Regions from separate parts of the Salmonella sp. HY31 genome, predicted to be linked through region 4. Evidence: predicted binding sites of a transcription regulator. Region 4 holds the regulator's gene; each other region holds the start of a gene.
The links. Region 4 encodes Fur, which represses iron uptake genes when iron is present. Its sites were predicted from a motif close to ATAATAATGAGAACNACTATCAA; they were not measured.
Positions count from the first base shown of each region.

Region 1 (5,839 bases), 1.2 Mb from region 4:
GCGCAAAGTGATAGCTGGACGCATTTTCAAACGCCAGTTTGATATGGCGCAGTTGCGCATTCCCTGCAACTTTCATCGTCAGACGCGCGCCGGTAAAATGTTTTGCCTCTGTAAGGCTGACATAATGCTCAATAACCGTCGCCTCCGCGCCCTCCGCCAGCGCCAGATGGTGGCGATAATGCGCAGTGTTTAGCTCGTCGCCAGCCACGCCCTGGGTGATATGCATTAACAGTAGCGGTCTGGTCGGACGCTGATTTTGCCGTACCTGTATATACGTAACACATTGCGCCAGGCTTTCCGTCAGATGCAGAAAAACCTCGGGCTGTACCGGCGCGGCAAGCGTCTGGCGCTCATCCATGACGCTAACGTCAAATCCGCTGTTTTGCGTGCTATCACTGAGCTCTGGCATAAACCGCCCGTCGACAAACACCAGCCGCACGGCATCGATTTGCAACGCCAACGCATCACGCTGTACGGCGCTGATAGTCGCAAACTGCTGGATAAACTGGCTATGAGTTAAGCCCTCCAGCGGTGTGTATTTCCAGTCTTCATGTTTACGCGTTGGCAATCCCAGACGCAACATCTGTTGTAAATGTTGTCTTGCCTGCTCAGTTCGACTTTCTCCTTTCTCTTCAAAGAGATGCTGCCATTGTTGTAGCGCTTTACTGCTGTTCGGTAAGCCAGCCATAACCCTGCTCCTCCAGTTGTTTGACCAGAGTAAAATCGCCGGATCGGACAATTCGCCCCTGATAGAGGACATGGACGTAATCGGGCTTGATGTAGTCCAGTATGCGCTGATAGTGGGTCACGATAATAAAAGCGCGTTTATCGTCGCGTAGCGCGTTGACGCCTTCCGCCACAATTTTCAACGCATCGATGTCCAGTCCGGAGTCAGACTCATCAAGGATGCACAGTTCCGGCTCCAGCACCGCCATTTGCAAAATATCATTGCGCTTTTTCTCCCCGCCGGAAAAACCGACGTTTACCGAACGGGTCAGTAAATCTTCCGGCATTTTCAGCAATGCGATCTTTTCTTCCATCAGATCCTGAAAATCAAAGCGATCCAACGACGCCTGCCCTCGGTAGACGCGCACGGCATTCAGCGCGGTTTGCAGGAAAAACTGGTTACTGACGCCGGGGATTTCTACCGGGTACTGGAAGGCCATAAAAATCCCTTCGCCCGCCCGTTCTTCCGGCGACAGTTCAAGCAGATCTTTACCTTTGAACGTAACCGAGCCGCCAGTGACCTCATAATCTTCACGTCCCGCCAGAGTAGCGGAGAGCGTGCTTTTTCCGGAACCGTTCGGCCCCATAATGGCGTGAACTTCGCCGGGGCGAATCTCCAGATTCAGGCCACGCAAAATTGCTTTTTCTTCCACACTGACCTGTAACTCTTTGATGCTTAACATGGGTTTTCCTTAATCATTAACCGACGCTGTGCTCAAGACTAATCGCCAGCAGTTTTTGCGCTTCAACGGCAAACTCCAGCGGCAGTTCCGAGAAAACGTCTTTACAGAAACCGTTGACGATCATCGAAATAGCGTCTTCTTCGCTGATGCCGCGTTGCAGGCAATAGAAAAGCTGATCTTCACCGATGCGTGATGTTGTCGCCTCGTGCTCTAGCTGCGCGCTGTTATTACGGCATTCAACATACGGGAACGTATGCGCGCCGCAGTCCGCGCCAATCAACATGGAGTCGCATTGTGTGAAATTTCGGGCGTTGGTCGCCGTCGGCATAATTTTTACCAGCCCACGGTAGCTGTTCTGGCTGTGCCCGGCGGAAATGCCTTTTGAGATAATGGTCGAGCGCGTGTTTTTACCGATATGGATCATTTTGGTGCCGGTGTCAGCCTGCTGATGTCCGCTGGTCAGCGCCACGGAATAGAACTCGCCGATAGAATTATCACCGCGCAGAATACAGCTCGGGTATTTCCAGGTAATCGCCGAACCGGTTTCCGACTGAGTCCAGGACATCTTGCTGTTTTCCCCTTCGCACAACGCACGCTTGGTCACAAAGTTCAGAATGCCGCCCGTGTTGTTGTCGCCCGGGAACCAGTTTTGTACGGTGGAGTATTTTACTTCAGCGTCTTTATGGATGATGACTTCCACTACCGCGGCGTGGAGTTGATAACTGTCGCGTACGGGCGCGGAGCATCCTTCGATATAACTCACATAGCTGCCTTCATCTGCCACCAGAATCGTGCGCTCAAACTGACCGGTTTTCTCGGCGTTAATGCGAAAATAAGTGGATAGCTCCATTGGGCAACGCACGCCTTTGGGAACATAGATAAACGTCCCATCGGAAGCGACCGCCGCATTCAGCGCGGCAAAAAAGTTATCGTTCCCCGGAACGACGGTGCCAAGATATTTCCTGACCAGGTCAGGGTGATCGTGTATCGCTTCACCAAAAGAACAGAAAATAATGCCCTGCTCCGCCAGTTTTTCACGGTATGTGGTCGCCACGGAGACAGAGTCAAAAATCGCATCTACGGCGACCTCTTTCCCTTCGCGAACGGGAACGCCAAGCTGCTCGAAGGCGTCTTCAACCTCTTTACTCAGAAAAGTATTCGCGCCTGTTTGCTGTACGGCTCCCGGCTGGGAAACGCAGCTATCGTCGCAGTTTCCGCATGATGGCGCAGAGTAATAGCTGTAGTCCTGATAGTTCAGTTTATCGTAGTGCGCCTTCAGCCAGTGCGGTTCATCCATTTCCAGCCAGGCTCTATAGGCATTGAGACGAAATTCCAGCATCCACTCAGGTTCGTTACGCTTTGCGGAAATCGCACGCACCACCTCTTCGCTGATGCCTTTTGCCAGTTCATCAGTGGGTAATTGCGTGAAAAATCCTTCTTTGTAATTAAGGCGTCCGCCTGTCCAGATGCCGACCTCTTCCGTTGCTTCAGTATTACGAGACATAGTACCGCCTATACCCCAAAACTTTCGCCGCAGCCGCATTCATTCTGGGCTTTGGGGTTATGAAATTTAAATAACTGGTTCAGCCCTTCCTGTACGTAATCCACTTCTGTTCCGTCAATAAAAGGCATCGCCTGTAACGGCGCGAAGAGCTTTGCACCTTCGACTTCAAAAACCAGATCGTCTTTATCCGGTTCCCGAACGGTATCCAGAACATAGCCGAATCCGGCACATCCCGTCTGTTTTACGCTTAACCGCACGCCCAACATGCCCGGCTGCTTTGCCGCCAGTTCACGTATGTGCGTCGCCGCCGCTGGCGTTAACGTCAGCCCTTGCCAGGGGAAGTCCTCCGGGTTAAACGTTCCTGAATGCAATTCCATAGGGTTACCTCGCGTTCTTAATCACCAGGATATAACAGCATGTTAGTGATAATGATTATCACTTCAACCCCTTAACCACAGGGGCTTTCCGACAAACGGTCAGATTGAGCGCCTTTTATTAAGCATAGACCCTGTCCGCCAGGCCATAAGACAGACAAAAATTCATTTAATATGTTGATATTTAATGAGTTAAAAGATATTGACCGTTCTGACAGGTCAAAAACGAAAAGATGTATAGAAAATGACTATTTAATTAATAGGCTGTCGACGTTGTTGGGCTGCGAGGTCAGAACCCCATTTTTTGTATGGATACCTGGCGTTCCACTCTTTATAATCCGCAACGGTTCTATAACTCAGTTTGGGCTATAGGTTTATGTTAACTCTTTCCGGCATTTCAGGTGCTGAATGAGGCAAGAGGCTTAAAATATGGTTGTCACGCTCGCGTATATCGCACTTTTTTTGGTTTTCTCGTGGGTCATCTTCAGAATTAATCAAAAAAGCGACTCCCTGTCGAAAAGCGTTTTTATCGCTATCTTTTTAGGGGCTGTTATTGGTTTATCCCTGCATTTTATTTCAGCAAATCACACTAAAACTATTATCGAATGGTACAGCATCGTCGGCAATGGTTACGTCAACCTGTTAAAACTGGTCGCTATACCGCTAATTTTTATTTCTATTATTTCTGCCATCAATAAACTGGAAAATAGCGCCGGCATCGGAAAAATGTCGCTGACGATCGTCGGGTGCATGTTATGCCTGGTGATGATTGCCGGTTTTATCGGATTACTGACCGCTCATATACTGGGACTTGACGCCAGCGCTTTTGTGCACATGCCGTCAACATTGACCACCGAAGAAGTCAACAAAACTGCCGCCGTGTCGATTCCCCAGTTGATAACATCGCTGATCCCGACGAATATTTTTCTTGATCTTACGGGGGCCAGAAGTGTTTCCGTTATCGGAATCGTTATCTTCACGCTAATAGCGGGGATCGCCCTGTTAAAAGTCAAAAAAGAGGCGCCGCAAGAAGGTCAGAAATTAAGCGCAGGCATTAACGCTATTCAGATCTGGGTGATGAAGATGGTACGTATCGTTATTGCATTAACGCCCTATGGCGTCATGGCATTAATGACTACCGTATTTTCATCATACCGCCTTGAACAATTCGCCAGCTTACTTGGTTTTATCGGCGCCTGTTATATTGCGATTTTAATGATGTTTATCGTGCACGCCATTTTGCTGGTCCTCAGCGGTAATAATCCAGCACGTTATTTCAGAATGGTCTGGCCTGTCTTAACCTTTGCGTTTGTTTCCCGCAGCAGCGCAGCCTCTATTCCGCTGGCCATTTCCGCTCAGGAAAAATTTGGCGTACAAAGCACCATTGCCAATATTTCCGCTTCGTTTGGCTCCAGTATGGGACAAAATGGCTGTGCCGGGATTTATCCGGCTATTATGGTGGCGATGATTGCGCCCACCATCGGCATTGATCCGCTCTCGCTGCATTTTCTGGTCGCGATGTTGCCCGCTATTGCGCTGGGGTCCATTGGCGTAGCCGGCGTCGGCGGCGGCGGTACGTTCGCGGCGCTGATTGTCCTGTCGACGTTGAATTTTCCCGTTGCGCTGGTCGGTATTTTTATTGCCATCGAACCTATCGTTGATATGGCCCGCACGGCACTGAACGTTAACGGATCGATGATGTCAGGTGTGCTGGCTAACCGTATTTTGAACAATAACACGGCTGACGACATGCCAGCGGTTATTGATAGACCTTAGTTTTTTGCGCGCCCGGGAAAAGAAAAACCCTTAAGTCTGTTCAATACAGGCTTAAGGGTTCCGGCCCCATCCGGCGCTTATCTCCGGCACTCTTAATGGCTTAGCTCTTGAAGGGGCATAAGAATAATCTCATAAAGAGAGCACGCCTTTTTAGCACAAATGGCGATCTGTGTTTTTTTAAACAAAATCAAGGGGATTGCATATTACCAGATGAAATTGTCTGGTGAGATTGCCTGGCAACATAGCCGGATGGCGGCGAACGCCTTATCCGGCCTACACAGACTTTATTAATGCACGCCCAACCGCCAGGCGAAATAGATCTCTTCTTTCAGTTCGGTTGCAGAGAGGGTGAGGAGATCGGCAAACTCTAACTCCAGCTGTTTTAAACGTTTCAGATACTGCGCGGGAGAAAGTTCGGTTTTATCACGGCGTAAGAATTCAATCGCCAGTTGGGTTGGGTCTAAATCAGTAGACATATCATCCTCGCTTATGTGTAAACGTGCACAGTATATCACCTTTTTCTGCGCACATTTTGACCAAAAGCAATATGCATCACACTTTTACGGTGACAACGTCACACAATCGCTGTAGTAAGACGCGAAGAACAGCACAGACGTCCCTGTTCATCAAAGATGTCTATCTGCCAGACCTGATGGCGAGCCCCGATATGCAACGCTTTACAGACGCCCCGCACGCGCCCCTGACGTGTCGACCGTACATGGTTGGCATTCACCTCCAGACCCACCACCTTTTGCTCCCCCTGCGTACACAGATAG
Region 1 covers NZ_CP170479.1:2,061,460-2,067,298, reverse strand. The annotation lists gene sufD (Fe-S cluster assembly protein SufD) at 1-688, opposite strand, end outside; gene sufC (Fe-S cluster assembly ATPase SufC) at 663-1,409, opposite strand; gene sufB (Fe-S cluster assembly protein SufB) at 1,426-2,913, opposite strand; gene sufA (Fe-S cluster assembly scaffold SufA) at 2,922-3,290, opposite strand; gene ACE15A_RS09705 (L-cystine transporter) at 3,717-5,063, shown strand; gene ACE15A_RS09700 (YdiH family protein) at 5,351-5,539, opposite strand; gene menI (1,4-dihydroxy-2-naphthoyl-CoA hydrolase) at 5,638-5,839, opposite strand, start outside.
Region 1: a site for Fur is predicted at 3,330-3,352, ahead of sufA (Fe-S cluster assembly scaffold SufA). Genes of this name have one in related genera too.

Region 2 (5,839 bases), 2.0 Mb from region 4:
GTTCGCCAGTTGAATGAACTGGCTGCGCGACGGGGCCAAAAATTGTCTCAGATGGCGCTCGCCTGGGTACTGCGTAACGATAACGTTACCTCGGTGCTGATTGGCGCCAGCAAACCGTCACAAATCGAAGATGCCGTAGGAATGCTGGCAAATCGCCGTTTTTCAGCAACGGAATGTGCAGAAATTGACGCTATCCTGAACACGCGACTTTAGCAAAAAATGCTCTCCTTCATGATTTAAGAGTTAAGGCGATGAAACAAAGCTTTACTGCTTCGTAATATTGCATTAACAGGCCGGCTACGGCTCGATCGTGAAGGAGAGAAAGTATGTTCAGGTCACTGATTCTGGCGGCAGCCTTGTTGGCTTTTACACCGCTTGCCGCGAATGCGGGCGAAATCACCCTGTTGCCCTCAATAAAATTACAAATTGGCGATCGCGATGATTACGGTAACTACTGGGACGGCGGTCGCTGGCGCGACCGGGATTACTGGCACAACCATTATGAATGGCGTAAAAATCGCTGGTGGCGCCATGACAACGGCTATCATCGCGGCTGGGATAAGCGTAAAGCGTATGAACGCGGTTATCGGGAAGGCTGGCGCGATCGCGACGATCATCGCGGGCGAGGCCGGGGTCACAAGCATCACCACTAAGCCTCCTGCTGAATGACAGCCCGATGACGCCAACGCATCGGGCCTGCTATCTTTTGATCTCCTATGACAAGCCCATCACCGTTCCAACCAGCAACCAGATATTCAGGGCGACGACCAGCACGACAATCATCCAGCCAATCTGTTTTACCCGCCGCGTATTCACCAGCTCGCCCATTAGCGTGGGGTTACTGGTGAAAATCAGTAGCGGCACCAGCGCCAGCGCAATACCAAAACTCAGCAGCACCTGGCTCATCACCAGAATTCGGGTAGGGTCAAGCCCCATCAAAATCACAATAAATGAGGGCAGCATGGTAATAAAACGCCGTACCCACAGCGGAATGTGAAAACGGACAAACCCTTGCATCACCACCTGCCCCGCCAGAGTTCCTACCACGGTGGAAGAAAGCCCTGCCGCTACCAGACTAAGACCAAACACCGTTGCCGCCACATGGCTAAGCAACGGTTCCAGCGTCAGGTATGCCTGATCGAGATCGGCGATGCCGGTGTGCCCGCTAAAATGAAACGCCGCAGCGGCGGTTGCCATCATTGCCAGATTGACAAAACCGGCAATCGTCATGGCTATAGCAACATCCCATTTCGTTGCTGAATATCGCTGTTGCCGCGTTCCGCCATGCAGATGCTGCGTTAATGAAGAGTGCAAATAAATCACGTGCGGCATAATCGTCGCGCCAAGCACGCCGGCGGCTAAGAATACGGCTTCCGAATTCGGTAGCGCCGGGATAACCATTTCTTTGCCGAGCTGCGCCATATCAGGCTGAGAGAAAAACAGCTCCACTATGTAAGCGGCGGCGACAAAAAGCAGTAAACCGCCGATGACTTTTTCAAGCGGTTTTTGACCGCGGCGCTGTAACATTAAAATCAGAAACGTCGCGATACCCGTCAATACCGCGCCCTGTAATAAAGAGACGCCCAGGATCAGCTTAAAACCAATTGCCGCGCCGATAAACTCAGCTAAATCGGTGGCCATCGCGATGATTTCCGCCTGCACCCAGTAAAACCAGACCACCGGGCGCGGATAATGGTCGCGAATTTGCTCCGCCAGATTCTTGCCCGTGGCAATCCCGAGCTTTGCCGAGAGGATTTGAATCAGCATTGCCATCAGGTTCGCCCAAACCACCACCCAGAGTAGCTGATAGCCAAAGCTGGCGCCAGCCTGAATATTGGTCGCGAAGTTACCGGGATCGATATAACCAATCGCGGCAATGAACGCAGGTCCCATTAATGCGAGCCTTAGCTTGCGCGCCGCCCGTCCGCTGCTATTCTCTACGCGATTGTCAGTCATCTTTTGCCTCAAAAACATAGCCTTTGCTATGTTTCATGCTATGTTTATTGATAATGATTATCAAGTGCATTTCAATGGGTACGGGTGATTACTTTGATAGTGTGAAACGATAGACCGATACGATGACGACCTGTATCAGAACACTTTGGCTTAACATTACAAGATTAGCACACTGATATAACTTTTCATTTTCATATTCAGCACAGTAAAAGTGTATTACAGATCACTAATTTTGAATCTCGTCACAGGTCCTTATTATAGTGTGTGTTGGATCTCGTTTTCTTTACGGCTGTTGCATAGAATGTGCACGAAAATTAAACCTGCCTCATATTTGGAGCAAATATGGACCGCGTCCTTCATTTTGTCCTGGCGCTTGCCGTTGTTGCGGTACTCGCACTGCTGGTTAGCAGCGACCGTAAAAAGATTCGCATTCGTTACGTCATTCAGTTACTCGTTATCGAAGTGTTACTGGCCTGGTTCTTCCTGAACTCTGATGTTGGCCTTGGCTTCGTAAAAGGTTTCTCCGAGATGTTTGAAAAACTGCTCGGATTTGCCAACGAAGGGACAAACTTCGTCTTCGGCAGTATGAACGATCAAGGTTTGGCGTTTTTCTTCCTGAAAGTATTGTGCCCGATCGTCTTTATTTCCGCGTTGATCGGTATTCTCCAGCATATCCGCGTTCTGCCAGTGGTCATCCGCGCTATTGGTTTCCTGTTGTCCAAAGTAAACGGTATGGGCAAACTGGAGTCTTTTAACGCCGTCAGCTCGCTGATCCTGGGCCAGTCCGAGAACTTTATCGCTTATAAAGATATCCTCAGCAAAATGTCCCGTAACCGCATGTACACCATGGCGGCGACCGCAATGTCTACCGTTTCCATGTCTATTGTGGGCGCGTACATGACGATGCTGGACCCTAAATATGTGGTCGCTGCGCTGGTTCTGAACATGTTCAGCACCTTTATCGTTCTGTCGCTGATCAACCCGTACCGCGTGGATGCCAGCGAAGAAAATATTCAGATGTCGAACCTGCATGAAGGCCAAAGTTTCTTCGAAATGCTGGGCGAGTACATTCTGGCAGGTTTTAAAGTGGCGATTATCGTCGCAGCGATGCTGATCGGCTTTATCGCGCTGATCGCGGCGCTGAACGCGCTGTTCGCAACGGTTACCGGTTGGTTCGGCTATAGCATCTCCTTCCAGGGCATTCTGGGCTACATCTTCTACCCGGTCGCGTGGGTGATGGGCGTACCTTCCAGTGAAGCGCTGCAGGTAGGAAGTATCATGGCGACCAAACTGGTTTCCAACGAATTCGTGGCGATGATGGATCTGCAAAAAATCGCCTCCACCCTCTCTCCGCGCGCTGAAGGCATTATCTCTGTCTTCCTGGTATCCTTCGCGAACTTCTCTTCCATCGGTATTATCGCGGGCGCGATTAAAGGCCTGAACGAAGAGCAAGGCAACGTGGTTTCCCGTTTTGGTCTGAAACTGGTTTACGGTTCTACGCTGGTGAGCGTACTGTCCGCCTCTATCGCGGCGCTGGTACTGTAAGCTTTAGCTTTTTAATTCAGAAACCGGGGAGCTATCCCCGGTTTTTTTATGCCGCTTATTTGCCTAACGGGCGCGGGCGGCCAATCAGATATCCCTGCAAACTGTGTACACCAAGCCGCAATAGCAGATCGCGCTGCGCAGGCGTTTCAACAAACTCAGCCACGACGCTCAACGATTTCGCTTTCGCTAAATCAGTAATTGATTTCACGATCATCGCATCCAGGGAGTCCGTCAGAATATCTTTTACGAAACAACCGTCGATTTTAATGATGTCCGCCTTGAGGCGTTTTAGCCGTTCATAGTTTGCATAACCGGTGCCGAAATCATCAATTGCGATTTTTAGGCCAAACTTACGCAGTTGGTTGATATTGTGCATACTGATTTCGGAATGAGAGAAGGCCTGTTCTTCAGTAATTTCGATGATGACCGAAGCAGGCGGGACGCCATAGCGTTTAAAGCACTGAATAATGCGCGGCGCCGTCTCTTTTTGCAGCAGCGTCAGCGGCATCAGATTAACTGAGAAACGCGCTCCCTGCTCCGCCGACGGATGCGTGGACAGCCATTGCAGAAGCGCTTCCATCACCTGCATATCAAACCGCACGCTCAGGTTAAACTGGGCGATAAGCGGAATAAACTGATTCGGCATCATGATACCGTCGTCGCATCTGAGCCGCGTCAGAATCTCGTCATACCCTTTTCCCTGCGCGTCGCGGATAGGCTGAGCATACAAAACAAGCGCGCCGCGCTCCAGCGCCTGACGGATTTTCTGCAACCGCAGCACCCGTTCCGTCGTCTGACCGGAAGCGGCTTCAATACTATGGGTCAGTGCAAGCACCCGACGATGCGAACAGGATTGCTCCGCCAGCCAGCTTAGCTGTCCTAACAACGGTTGTAAGGTTTCCTGGCGACCATCGAATGTTCCCCACGATGCGCCGTATTCCATTTCCAGGCCGGTATTGTTCCAGTAAATTTTGCGATTATTAAGCACATTGAGCATATATTGCAGGCGGGCTTCAGTTTCCGGTCCCGTCAGTACCAGCAATAACTCACTGCCCGGCAGATGGAAAATTTTCTCCTTTTCCAGCAGCAGCGGCTGCAACGCGCGAAACACCTCGCGTTCGCAATGAACGCGCATCAGCATACCGTAATGGCGGCTCAGAAATTCCAGGTTTTCCATGCGTAAATAACACACGCTTTGCCCGGCATCCTGTAAAAGAAACTGCTCCAGCGCACGCAGGTTCGGCAGTTGCGTCAACGGATCGGTCAATGCCTGCGAGTGCCATTGTCGATTCAACCATTCGCTGCGCTGGTTAATCCGCTCCATGTATAACAAACAAATACTAAAAGAAATGAGAACCGAAAGAATAAATGCCAGCGAATATTCTGATCCTACGCCCTGCAGAAAATTGCGGTTGTAGCTAAGCAGGAATAGCGCAGTGATAGCCCAGCTAAAATTCAATAGCGCATAACTGATTTTCCCCACGCCGAGGGTAAATCCAATGAACAGGACTGGCACCAGATAGCCAGCAATATACTTTGTCTCGAAAGGCGTACACAGCACCGCTAATAGCGTCGCCAGAGTTGCAAACCAGAGAAGCGTAAACAAGCGTTTTTCTTTGGCGAGATAAGGAGCGACATCCCTCCGCCAGAAAATACGAATATAGTGCGGACTGACTATCATCCGCAGCGGATAATAGAAAAAGAGGGTAAAAATAAGCGCGGCAGAAATCAGACTCAATAAATCGACAATCGAGAAAATAGCGGTGCCGATGCCAAAGAAGGTAGATATGGTCACCGGGAAAGCCAGGTAGTGCCCCGCCAGATACATACTGATTTTTATGCCGAGCGGCGTCATTAGCCCTAACCAGAAAATGCGTAGCCAGATGCCTTTGTGGGGTATTCCGTAGCGCCAGCGTGCGCCCAACTGCCAGCGTACGATAGCGCAAAACAGCAACACGGGAAACGTTTGGCAAAATAGCAGCACCAGCGCCTGTGGCAGAGGTAAATGAAAATTCCATTCATTGGTCAACATCATTCCGCCTACTATCGGCGCGACGCCGCGGCGGCCAAATAAGAACAGAACGGCAAACATGACGCAGAGCGGTAGCCAGGCCAGAAAAATATAGTTGGAATCAATTATGGCGCGGGGAGAAATGAGACGGGATACCAGAATAGCCGGAACGGTCAGGCAGAGAGCCAGTAAAAATATTTTTATATTTTTTAGTACATTATACTTATCCGGCATTGGTTTAATGCTCACATCATTATATAAGGCGCATGAATAATAAGTATATTCGTATCGTGAAGCAATCTAACAAAAGCTCATATTGACAGCAAA
Region 2 covers NZ_CP170479.1:1,339,726-1,345,564, reverse strand. The annotation lists gene mgrA (L-glyceraldehyde 3-phosphate reductase) at 1-213, shown strand, start outside; gene ypeC (DUF2502 domain-containing protein YpeC) at 327-653, shown strand; gene ACE15A_RS06265 (Nramp family divalent metal transporter) at 715-1,956, opposite strand; gene nupC (nucleoside permease NupC) at 2,299-3,501, shown strand; gene ACE15A_RS06255 (sensor domain-containing phosphodiesterase) at 3,557-5,746, opposite strand.
Region 2: a site for Fur is predicted at 2,004-2,026, ahead of ACE15A_RS06265 (Nramp family divalent metal transporter). Genes of this name have one in related genera too.

Region 3 (5,839 bases), 1.3 Mb from region 4:
CGATCCGCCCAACGACCTGATGTGGTGGCGTCGCCTGTTCCGCGCGATCGACAAGTGGGCACCGCCTGGACAGCGGTTATTACTGGTGACCTCTGAAGGACGCGTGATCGGCGCTGAACGCAGCGAAATGCAGATCATTCGTAACTTCATTGGTCAGGCGGATAACGCCGATCATCCGCAGAAGAAAAAATATGGCCGCGTAGAGATGGTCGGGCCATTCTCCGTTCGCGATGGAGAAGACAATTACCAGCTTTACCTGATTCGACCGGCCAGCAGTTCACAATCCGATTTTATTAATCTGCTGTTTGACCGCCCGCTCCTGTTGCTGATTGTCACGATGCTGGTCAGTTCGCCGCTCTTGCTATGGCTGGCGTGGAGTCTGGCAAAACCGGCGCGTAAGTTGAAAAACGCGGCTGATGAAGTGGCGCAAGGCAACCTGCGTCAGCACCCGGAGCTGGAGGCTGGTCCGCAGGAGTTCCTCGCCGCTGGCGCCAGTTTTAACCAGATGGTGACGGCGCTGGAACGGATGATGACCTCGCAGCAGCGTTTGCTGTCAGACATCTCCCACGAGCTGCGAACGCCCCTTACGCGCCTGCAACTGGGTACCGCGCTGCTGCGTCGTCGTAGCGGCGAAAGCAAAGAGCTGGAGCGTATTGAGACCGAAGCGCAACGTCTGGACAGCATGATCAACGACCTGCTGGTGATGTCGCGTAACCAACAGAAAAACGCGCTGGTCAGTGAAACGATGAAAGCTAATCAGCTATGGGGCGAAGTGCTGGATAACGCTGCCTTTGAAGCCGAACAGATGGGCAAGTCGTTAACGGTAAATTATCCGCCGGGGCCGTGGCCGCTCTATGGTAACCCGAACGCGCTGGAAAGCGCGCTGGAAAATATTGTCCGTAATGCGCTGCGCTATTCACACACGAAGATTGAAGTCGGCTTCTCGGTGGATAAAGACGGTATTACGATCACGGTCGATGACGACGGACCGGGCGTCAGCCCTGAAGACAGAGAGCAGATCTTCCGTCCCTTCTATCGCACCGATGAGGCGCGCGACCGTGAATCCGGCGGTACCGGCCTGGGTCTGGCGATTGTCGAAACCGCCATTCAACAGCATCGCGGCTGGGTGAAAGCGGATGACAGCCCGCTGGGGGGATTGCGGTTAGTGATCTGGCTGCCGCTATATAAACGTTCGTAATTAACGCTGTGGCGCCGGATGGCGGCGTAAGCGCCTTATCCGGCCTACGGAACTCGTAGGCCCGGTAAGCGCAACGCCACCGGGCATCACATCAGCCCTGCAAACGTCGTGACTGATTTTCAATCTTGCCGCTCAGGCGACGCTTTTGCATGGTTCGGGTCCAGCTTTTCGATAATCCCGCCGCCGACAGCAACCGGTGATACTGCTCATCGTCAAACGGCATATGCCAGGCAATGGCGATCGCCTCCTGCACGCTGACATCGCTCACGCGGGAAACCAGCGCCAGCGGCGCATCTGTCGCTACCTTGCCTGGCGCTATCACGCTGTAGAGCCAGCCGGTTTTACCCACGTTTTGCATCTGGCTTGCCATGTCGCTAATCGCAAAATGGTAATTGAGCTTAAAGCACGGCGAACGCGGCTGCGTTACCTGAATGAGCGCCTCTCCCCAGCGAAAAATGTCGCCGATATAAACATTTTGCTCGGTCAGACCGTCGGTGGAAAGGTTCTCGCCAAACGCCGGGGCGACAAACCGTTCCGCCAGTTCCGGAAACTCCTGCGCCCAGTAACGATAATGCTCGCGCGGATAGTGGCACAGCGCGCGGTCGGGACCGCCGTGAATTTTTTTCTCCGCCTGCTCATCACCTTCCAGACCCAGCTCCGTCAGCATGAGTTCGCCATCGACCTGCACTTTCGCGATAGCGCTGGGGCGGCTTCCCGCGTAATCCTGAATTTTGCCTGTGAATACCTCAACCGGATAATGCATCGCGACTCCTTATGCAGATACAAAAAAAGCGAGTCATCAGACTCGCTTCTCACGGGCTTCAATGCAACTTTATTTTTTCGCAGCGAAGCGTGCAGCCGCTTCATCCCAGTTCACTACGTTCCAGAACTCTTTGATATAGTCCGGACGACGGTTCTGGAATTTCAGATAGTAAGCGTGTTCCCAGACGTCCAGACCCAGGATCGGGAAACCGGATGCGCCGGAAATGGCTTCGCCCATCAGCGGAGAGTCCTGGTTAGCGGTAGAAACAACAGCCAGTTTATCGCCTTTCAGCACCAGCCACGCCCAGCCAGAACCAAAACGGCTGGCGGCCGCTTTTTCAAACTCTTCTTTGAATTTCTCAACAGATCCGAAATCACGCTCGATCGCCGCTTTCAGATCGCCCTGCAGAGTGGTGCCTTTTTTCAGCCCCTTCCAGAACAGGCTGTGGTTAGCGTGACCGCCCGCGTTGTTGCGCAGTACGGTTTTTTTGTCCGCGGGTAGTTGATCCAGTTTGGTGATCAGCTCTTCAGCAGACAAGTTAGCGAATTCCGGCAGACTTTCCAGCGCCGCATTGGCGTTATTCACATAAGTCTGGTGGTGTTTGGTGTGGTGAATCTCCATCGTCTGCTTATCGAAATGCGGTTCCAGTGCATCATAAGCGTACGGCAGGGATGGCAGTGTATAACTCATATTCCTCTCCAGTATTGTCGAGCGGCCGGGTGTTAACGCCGCGTAAGCAGTTGGTTCATTATAGTTAATTAAATGATATTGAAAATGATTATCAATGCCGTACTTTTCGTAAGGATATAATTTTTCATAACATTGCCTAAGATGTGAGCCAAATCACCCACTTATCCTGATGATTGCCAGGAAGATCGGAACGACGGCAACTGGCGAAAGGTTAATCATCTGCGCACTTTTTACACTCGTCTCATCGCAGCAGTAACAAGACGATAAAAACGACGAGGATTAAGTGATGAGTAACGCGATTACGATGGGTATTTTCTGGCATTTGATAGGTGCGGCCAGTGCAGCCTGCTTCTATGCCCCGTTCAAGCAAGTGAAACAGTGGTCATGGGAAACCATGTGGTCAGTGGGCGGCATTGTCTCCTGGCTTATTCTGCCGTGGACAATTAGCGCCCTCTTACTGCCCGATTTCTGGGCCTATTATGGACAATTTAACCTCTCCACCCTTTTACCGGTTTTTCTGTTCGGCGCCATGTGGGGCATCGGCAATATTAACTACGGTCTGACCATGCGTTATCTCGGGATGTCGATGGGTATCGGCATCGCTATCGGCATTACGCTTATCGTCGGCACGCTGATGACGCCTGTCATCAACGGTAACGTCGAGGTGTTAATCCATACCGAAGGGGGACGCATGACGCTACTTGGCGTTTTTGTCGCGCTGATCGGCGTCGGAATTGTGACGCGCGCCGGACAGTTAAAAGAACGCAAAATGGGCATTAAAGCAGAGGAGTTCAATCTGAAGAAAGGGCTTCTGCTGGCAGTAATGTGCGGTATTTTCTCGGCGGGGATGTCCTTTGCCATGAACGCGGCTAAACCGATGCATGAGGCCGCTGCCGCGCTTGGCGTTGACCCGCTCTATGCCGCGCTGCCGAGTTACGTAGTGATTATGGGCGGCGGCGCGCTGGTTAACCTCGGTTTCTGTTTTATCCGCCTGGCAAAAGTACAAAATCTGTCGATAAAAGCCGACTTCTCGCTGGCAAGGCCGTTGATTATCAGCAATATTCTGCTGTCCGCGCTTGGCGGTCTGATGTGGTATTTACAGTTCTTTTTCTATGCCTGGGGTCACGCGCGCATTCCGGCGCAATATGACTACATGAGCTGGATGCTGCACATGAGCTTCTATGTGCTGTGCGGGGGGCTGGTCGGTCTGGTGCTAAAAGAGTGGAAAAATGCTGGTCGCCGTCCCGTTGGCGTCTTAAGCCTCGGCTGCGTGGTAATTATTATCGCGGCGAATATTGTCGGTTTAGGCATGGCCAGCTAATCGCTTTGATTACTGAGATGACGCCACTGGCTCGGCGTCATCCCGGTTTCCCGCGTGAACACCACTGAAAAATAGTTACTATCTTCAAAACCGCACTGCATCGAAATCTCGCTAACCATCAGCGGGCTATGCTGAAGCAGATACTGCGCGTGGCAGATACGGATCTGGCGTAAGTATTGGTTAATCGTCATCCCGGTTTGGGCGCGAAACTGCTGCCGCAGCACCCGTTCGCTGCATTGTTCCTGCTGGCAAAACGCATCCAACGCAAAGGGACGCTCAAGGCTATTAGCCAAAGCGGTAATTAATTTATCCAACAGGGTTTCTCTGGAGGTTGCCGGAAGATCGTCGGTCGCGTAGCGATGCCGTTTTAACGTCATCACCAGTTGACCAAACAGCAATTCCGCCATCTCATTCGCCAGCGGATCGCGTCCATTATTCTCATGTTCAAGCTGGTTAATGACCTGCCGCGCCTGATTCATTCCCATACTGCCCAGCCGCCAGTGAGGATGCCACTGCGCTCCCTGAAAGCCGGGAATCATCGCCTGCCAGTTTACATTGAGTTTCAAACGCTCCGGGCAGTAAATGATATTTTGCAGCACCAGATCGTTAACGGAGGTATAGGAGTGTTTGTCTTCAGCACGAATGTAAAACAGATCGCCGCGGGTAATTCTATATGGACGGTCATTAAGAACGTGTAGGCCGTTGCCCCGCCAGACCATCACCAGTTCACAAAACTCATGCGTATGTTCCGCAAAAACATCCTGTGGATAGCGATCGGCAACCGTAACGGCCTGCTGCTCATCAGTAAAAAAATCTTTTTTCAAAAGGATTAACTGATTTGCCACCGCAGCACCTCACGTTGAATGCTTGCCGGTTGGCGCTACGCTTATCCTGTCTACCGCTCGCCGCCGTAGGCCAGGTAAGGCGCAGCCGCCATCCGGCATTAAAGGGTATAATTATCAGCACATTGGCGACGAAAAACGTTGATAGCGTTTGCGTTACTGGAGTATCGCATCGCGTCCCTGACGGATATCCCGCGGCGACCAGTTAAATTCGCGGCGAAACAGAGTCGAAAAGTGGTTACTGTCGCCAAAACCGCAGCGATACGCGATTTCTGTCACGCTATGATCGCTATGGCGCAATAAATGCCGGGCTTTGATCAAACGCAGGCGATTAAGGTAACGTTGCGGCGTCAGCCCGGTATGCTGCTTAAGCTGACGATGCAGCGTACGTAGCGACAGCGAAAACTGTTCAGCTACCGCCTCCCAGCAGACCTCCTCCGCAAAATGGTCTTCCAGCCATGCCATCAGTTGGTTAAGTTTGGCGTCGTTATCGGTCGCGCCTTCCATCAGGCTACTGCGGCGTAACAATACCAGTAGTTGCATAAACAAAATTTCGCGATTCGCCACGGCAGGCGCATCCATGCCGTCTCCGGCGCGCTCCATCAATCCGACCAACTGGCGCACCTGCTGCAACGCGCTCTGATTCACCCGCCAGTGAGAAGGATAGTAACCATCCTGCTCCTGCGGCAGCAATTGCTCCAGCCCCGCCAGGAACTGAAAGGCTTGCGGCGAACGCCACAGTACGTTCGTCAGGCATAAGTTGTCGGTATGTTCATATAAATGCCGGTCGTGATCGCGAACAAAACACACGGTACCGCCGCTAATGGTATACGGCAGCCCGTTGAATACATGGATGCCCGTACCGTGTTCCACAATCACAATTTCATGGAAATCATGATGATGTTCAGGGAAAGCGGCTTGCGGCAGACGAGGTTCAATCGCCACGGGCGCTTTACCTGATGGAAAAAAATCCACGCTATGCAGTACCGTCATGATGTATCCCTTCCTGATGAATGAAACTGACT
Region 3 covers NZ_CP170479.1:4,620,626-4,626,464, forward strand. The annotation lists gene cpxA (envelope stress sensor histidine kinase CpxA) at 1-1,198, shown strand, start outside; gene yiiM (6-hydroxyaminopurine reductase) at 1,290-1,961, opposite strand; gene sodA (superoxide dismutase [Mn]) at 2,031-2,651, opposite strand; gene rhaT (L-rhamnose/proton symporter RhaT) at 2,938-3,972, shown strand; gene rhaR (HTH-type transcriptional activator RhaR) at 3,969-4,817, opposite strand; gene rhaS (HTH-type transcriptional activator RhaS) at 4,971-5,807, opposite strand.
Region 3: a site for Fur is predicted at 2,724-2,746, ahead of sodA (superoxide dismutase [Mn]). Genes of this name have one in related genera too.

Region 4 (5,839 bases):
TCATGGCCTGTTTGGCAGCCTGGACAACCTCGGCGTACTGGCGCGCGATCTGGTGACCGATCACAACATTATTCAGGTCGATATGCGCAATCATGGTTTATCGCCGCGCGATCCGGTCATGGATTATCCGGCAATGGCCCAGGATCTGCTGGATACGCTTGACGCGCAGCAGATCGAGAAAGCGACTTTTATTGGTCATTCCATGGGCGGAAAAGCGGTAATGGCGCTGACGGCGCTGGCGCCCGATCGCATCGATCGTCTGGTCGCGATTGATATCGCCCCCGTGGATTATCACGTTCGCCGCCACGATCGCATTTTCGCGGCCATTAACGCCGTAAGCGAATCCGACGCTACATCCCGCCAACAGGCGGCAGGTATTATGCGCCAGCATCTTAACGAAGAAGGCGTGATCCAGTTTCTGTTAAAATCCTGGGCTGAAGGCGAATGGCGTTTTAATGTTCCGGTATTATGGGAGCAGTATCCGCATATCGTCGGCTGGAAAACCATTCCGGCCTGGGAACATCCGGCGCTGTTTATTCCAGGCGGTAACTCGCCGTACGTGACCGAAGCGTACCGCGACGCGCTGCTGGCGCAATTCCCTTTGGCGCGCGCGCATGTGATAGCCGGCGCGGGCCACTGGGTACATGCCGAAAAACCAGAGGCGGTTCTGCGCGCCATCCGCCGTTATCTGCACGATAAGCGCTAACTGATTAAAAACTCATCGCCTGTGCGCGATTACGCGCGTGGGCGTTGGCGTCGCTTCCTCGCTGATGTATGATGGCGCGCTATCCATCCGGGCATAAGCCTGGCTGATTGTTTCCCCCGAAGTCACCAAAATCATGGCCAAAGAACAAACGGACCGTACGACATTAGATCTGTTCGCGCACGAGCGTCGCCCGGGACGACCTAAAACGAATCCGCTTTCGCGCGATGAACAGTTACGCATCAATAAGCGTAACCAGTTAAAACGCGACAAAGTTCGTGGCCTCAAGCGTGTCGAATTAAAACTCAACGCACAAGCTGTTGACGCGCTGAATGAACTGGCCGAAGCGCGCAACATTAGCCGCAGCGAGCTCATTGAAGAAATGTTAATGAAGCAGCTTATGGCGCTGCGCGGCCAGGGTTTAGTCTGAAAACAAGTTTTGTTTCATATTTCGTGTAGCAGAGCGTGCAGTCCCGCGTGATTGCTGTTTCCGCATATCTGCCTGTTCTGCTATGATTGCCCTTATCCGTGGGCAATTCGCCACCACCATTTCAATAAGTTTCAAGAGGTTATTTTACTCATGGCAATCACTGGCATCTTTTTCGGCAGCGACACCGGTAATACCGAAAATATCGCAAAAATGATTCAAAAACAGCTTGGTAAAGACGTTGCCGATGTGCATGACATTGCAAAAAGCAGTAAAGAAGACCTGGAAGGGTATGACATTCTGCTGCTGGGCATCCCAACCTGGTACTATGGCGAAGCACAATGTGACTGGGATGACTTCTTCCCGACTCTCGAAGAGATTGACTTTAACGGTAAGCTGGTGGCGCTGTTTGGCTGTGGCGATCAGGAAGACTACGCGGAATACTTCTGTGATGCGCTGGGCACTATTCGCGACATTATTGAGCCGCGCGGCGCCACGATTGTGGGTCACTGGCCAACCGCAGGCTATCATTTTGAAGCCTCTAAGGGTCTGGCTGATGACGATCATTTTGTCGGCCTGGCGATTGACGAAGACCGTCAGCCTGAACTGACCGCCGAGCGTGTTGAAAAATGGGTCAAGCAAATTTCGGCTGAATTGCACCTCGACGACATCCTCAACGCCTAATCTTATGCGGCGCAGCATTACGTCTGCGCCGCATCAATAGACAAGACCAATCAAAATAATTGCTACAAATTTGTAACTTTCACACCCATCCCTGTACAATGTCCGGGTGTAATCAGGTGGCGCCAGAATTTGCAGGCAAAACCACAGTTTTATTAACATCTGCGAGAGACTTGCGGTTTTCATTTCGGCATGGCAGTCCTATAATGATACGCATTATCTTGAGTGCAATTTCTGCCACTTCTCTAATGAAGTGAATCGTTTAGCAACAGGACAGATTCCGCATGACTGACAACAATACCGCATTAAAGAAGGCTGGCCTGAAAGTAACGCTTCCTCGTTTAAAAATTCTGGAAGTTCTTCAGGAACCAGATAACCATCACGTCAGTGCGGAAGATTTATACAAACGCCTGATCGACATGGGTGAAGAAATCGGTCTGGCAACCGTGTACCGTGTGCTGAACCAGTTTGACGATGCCGGTATCGTGACCCGCCATAATTTTGAAGGCGGTAAATCCGTTTTTGAACTGACGCAACAGCATCATCACGATCATCTTATCTGCCTTGACTGCGGAAAAGTGATTGAATTTAGTGATGATTCTATTGAAGCGCGCCAGCGTGAAATTGCGGCGAGACACGGTATTCGTTTAACTAATCACAGCCTCTATCTTTACGGCCACTGCGCTGAAGGCGACTGCCGCGAAGACGAGCACGCGCACGATGACGCGACCAAATAAGTATAAATCTTTCGAAGAGCCAACCGCCCGGTTGGCTTTTTTATATCCTCCTCTTTCCTGCTGCTTGATGTTGATTTAATGTAAAAAAACCGCTATCGCATCTCAGGAGAGCAGGAATGGAGCTTCGCCAGTTACGCTATTTCGTGCGTATTATTGAAACCGGCAGTATGGGTAGCGCCGCGCAGGATCTTGATATTGGCGTTTCAGCCTTAAGCCAGCAGATGTCCCGTCTGGAAAACGAGCTTGCCATCCGTCTGTTGCAGCGCACCTCGCGCGGCGTAACGCCGACCAACGCCGGGCTGGCCTTTTATTCACAGGCACAACTCGCCCTGCGTCATGCCGACGACGCGATTCTCGCCGCAAGAGAAGCACGTCTTTCCGGTCATGTGAGCGTAGGAATGGCCCCCAGTACCGCCTCCATACTGGGTATACCTTTTATCCATGCCATGCAGGAAAACTATGCCGATGTCCGACTGCATGTGGTGGAAAGCTTGTCCGGTAATCTTGAAAGAATGATTAATACCCGCCAGATTGATTTAGCCGTTGTCTTTCAAAAAGATAAAATCCTGCGCTGGAGCGCCAGACCGATCCTTGAAGAACAGCTTTTTCTGATTGGCTCCCATGCCCTGCTGGCGGCGCTTCCTGATAACCCGATCACGCCTGAACAACTGGCAGACATTCCGCTCATTATGCCGAGCCAGGGACACGGACTGCGCGGCAGGCTGGACGCTGTATGCCAGGAACATGCGCTTAACGTTGAGATCGTTGCGGAAATTGACGGCCTGGCGTTGTTGATGCGCGCCGTGCGCGACGGCCTTGGCGCCACGTTACAGCCCGGCGCGGCGATTTCTCATCTGGATAACGACGCGCTACGCGTGATCGGCGTCCATAATCCGATACTCAGCCGCCCCAACTTTTTAGTCAGCCTGTCGGATGATGAGCTGACGCCCGCCGGTCTTGCCGCCAGAGTGGTACTCACCAAAGTCATGCGTCAGTTAGTCGACGCCGGCGAATGGCCAGGTGCTACCCTTTACGCTTACTAAACCCCTGTTTAGCGCTACCTGATAGCGCGCCGCTTATTTATCCGTATACATTTTAATTACAAATTTAACAAATAGTTAAATGGTACGGGAGCATAAGATGGTTGATGTACTGGTGATAGGCGGAGGCAATGCCGCATTATGCGCCGCCCTGACCGCACGGGAAGCGGGCGCATCGGTTCTGCTGCTGGAGGCTGCCCCGCGGGAATGGCGCGGCGGAAACTCTCAGCATACACGAAACCTGCGTTGTATGCATGATGCGCCGCAGGATGTGCTGGTGGAACGCTATCCTGAAGAGGAGTTCTGGCAGGATCTGTGGCGCGTCACCGACGGCAACACCAACGAAGCGCTGGCGCGGTTGGTCATTCGCACCTCTTCGCAATGCCGCGACTGGATGCGCAAACATGGCGTTAACTTTCAACCGCCGCTATCGGGGGCGCTCCACGTCGCGCGCACTAATGCATTTTTTATGGGCGGTGGGAAAGCGCTCGTCAATGCCTATTACCGTAGCGCCGAACGGCTGGGCGTGCAGATTCGTTATAACACGCCGGTTCATGCGCTTGAACTTCATGACGGCGAATTCGTAGCAGCGCTGGCGGGCAACGAACGTATTACTGCCAAAGCCTGCGTACTGGCGGCTGGCGGTTTCGAATCAAATCGTGAATGGCTGCGGAAGGCCTGGGGAGAAAACGCGCGCGGCGAATGGCCCGCGGATAATTTTCTGATTCGTGGCACGCGTTTTAACCAGGGCGTATTGCTCAAATTTATGATGGATGCCGGCGCGGATATCATTGGCGATCCGTCCCAGTCGCACTGCGTAGCGATTGATGCCAGGGCGCCGCTGTACGACGGCGGTATTTGTACTCGCGTTGATTGCGTATCGCTGGGTATTGTCGTGAATCGCGACGCCGAACGTTTTTATGATGAAGGCGAAGATTTCTGGCCGAAGCGTTACGCCATTTGGGGGCGTCTGGTTGCCCAACAGCCAGGACAAATTGGCTATTCGATTATTGACAGCAAAGCCATCGGCCACTTTATGCCGCCGGTTTTTCCTGGCGCGCAGGCCAATACGCTGGCTGAATTGGCCTGCCAGTTGGGGCTGGACGCGGAAAAATTTACCCGCACCGTCACGCAGTATAACCAGGCCTGCCAACCCGGTCATTTTGATCATACCTTGCTTGATAACTGCGCCACCAAAAACCTGACGCCGGCGAAAACCCACTGGGCGCGCCCACTTGATGCACCGCCCTACTACGGTTATGCGCTGCGACCCGGAATCACTTTTACCTACCTGGGCCTGAAAGTCAATGAACGTGCCGCCGTACATTTTGCCGGTCATCCAAGCCGCAACCTGTTTGTTGCCGGCGAGATGATGGCAGGAAATGTACTGGGCAAGGGGTATACCGCAGGCGTAGGCATGTCTATCGGCACAACCTTTGGCCGCATTGCGGGGATAGAAGCCGCCCGCGCGGCGCACAAGGAGGCGCATCATGAAACAGCTTGAAAAATTAATCATTGAGACCACCGTACTTACCGGACCGGAAGCTGAGGTCGAACGCGTCATGCAAGTGTGTAACGCGTGTCGCTACTGCGAAGGATTTTGCGCGGTATTTCCGGCGATGACCCAGCGACTCGAATTCGGTAAAGCCGATGTTCATTATCTGGCGAATTTATGTCATAACTGCGGCGCCTGCCTGCACGCGTGCCAGTACGCGCCGCCCCATGAATTTGCCATTAACGTGCCGAAAGCGATGGCGCAAGTCCGCCTGGAAACATATCAACAGTATGCCCAGCCCGCCGCTTTTGGCGCGTTATACCGTCGGGCGGGGATCACCGTCGCGCTGGCGCTGATAGTCGGTCTGACGCTCTTTTTATTACTGGCGATGGCGCTGAAAGGGTCGCTAATTCATCCGCCGTTGGCCGGTGACTTCTATCAAATTTTTCCGCATAGCCTGCTGGCATGGATGTTTGGCTCAGTTTTTGTGCTGGCAATCGGTTTGCTTATGGTGGCCCTAATCCGCTTCTGGCGTGAGATCTCGCCGGGCGTACCGCGTTCGGCGGAGATTGCGGAAGCGTCGCACAATGCGTTAACGCTGAAATATCTCGATGGTGGACACGGCAAAGGCTGTAACGAAGCGGATGATGCGTTCACGCTGCTACGCCGTCGCTTTCATCACTTTACCTTTTACGGTTTTATGCTCTGTTTTGCCGCCACAGTCGTGGCGACGGGCTATCACTACGTCGCCGGTTG
Region 4 covers NZ_CP170479.1:3,303,637-3,309,475, forward strand. The annotation lists gene ybfF (esterase) at 1-706, shown strand, start outside; gene ybfE (LexA regulated protein) at 840-1,133, shown strand; gene fldA (flavodoxin FldA) at 1,284-1,814, shown strand; gene fur (ferric iron uptake transcriptional regulator) at 2,096-2,548, shown strand; gene tcuR (tricarballylate utilization LysR family transcriptional regulator TcuR) at 2,665-3,591, shown strand; gene tcuA (FAD-dependent tricarballylate dehydrogenase TcuA) at 3,689-5,092, shown strand; gene tcuB (tricarballylate utilization protein TcuB) at 5,079-5,839, shown strand, end outside.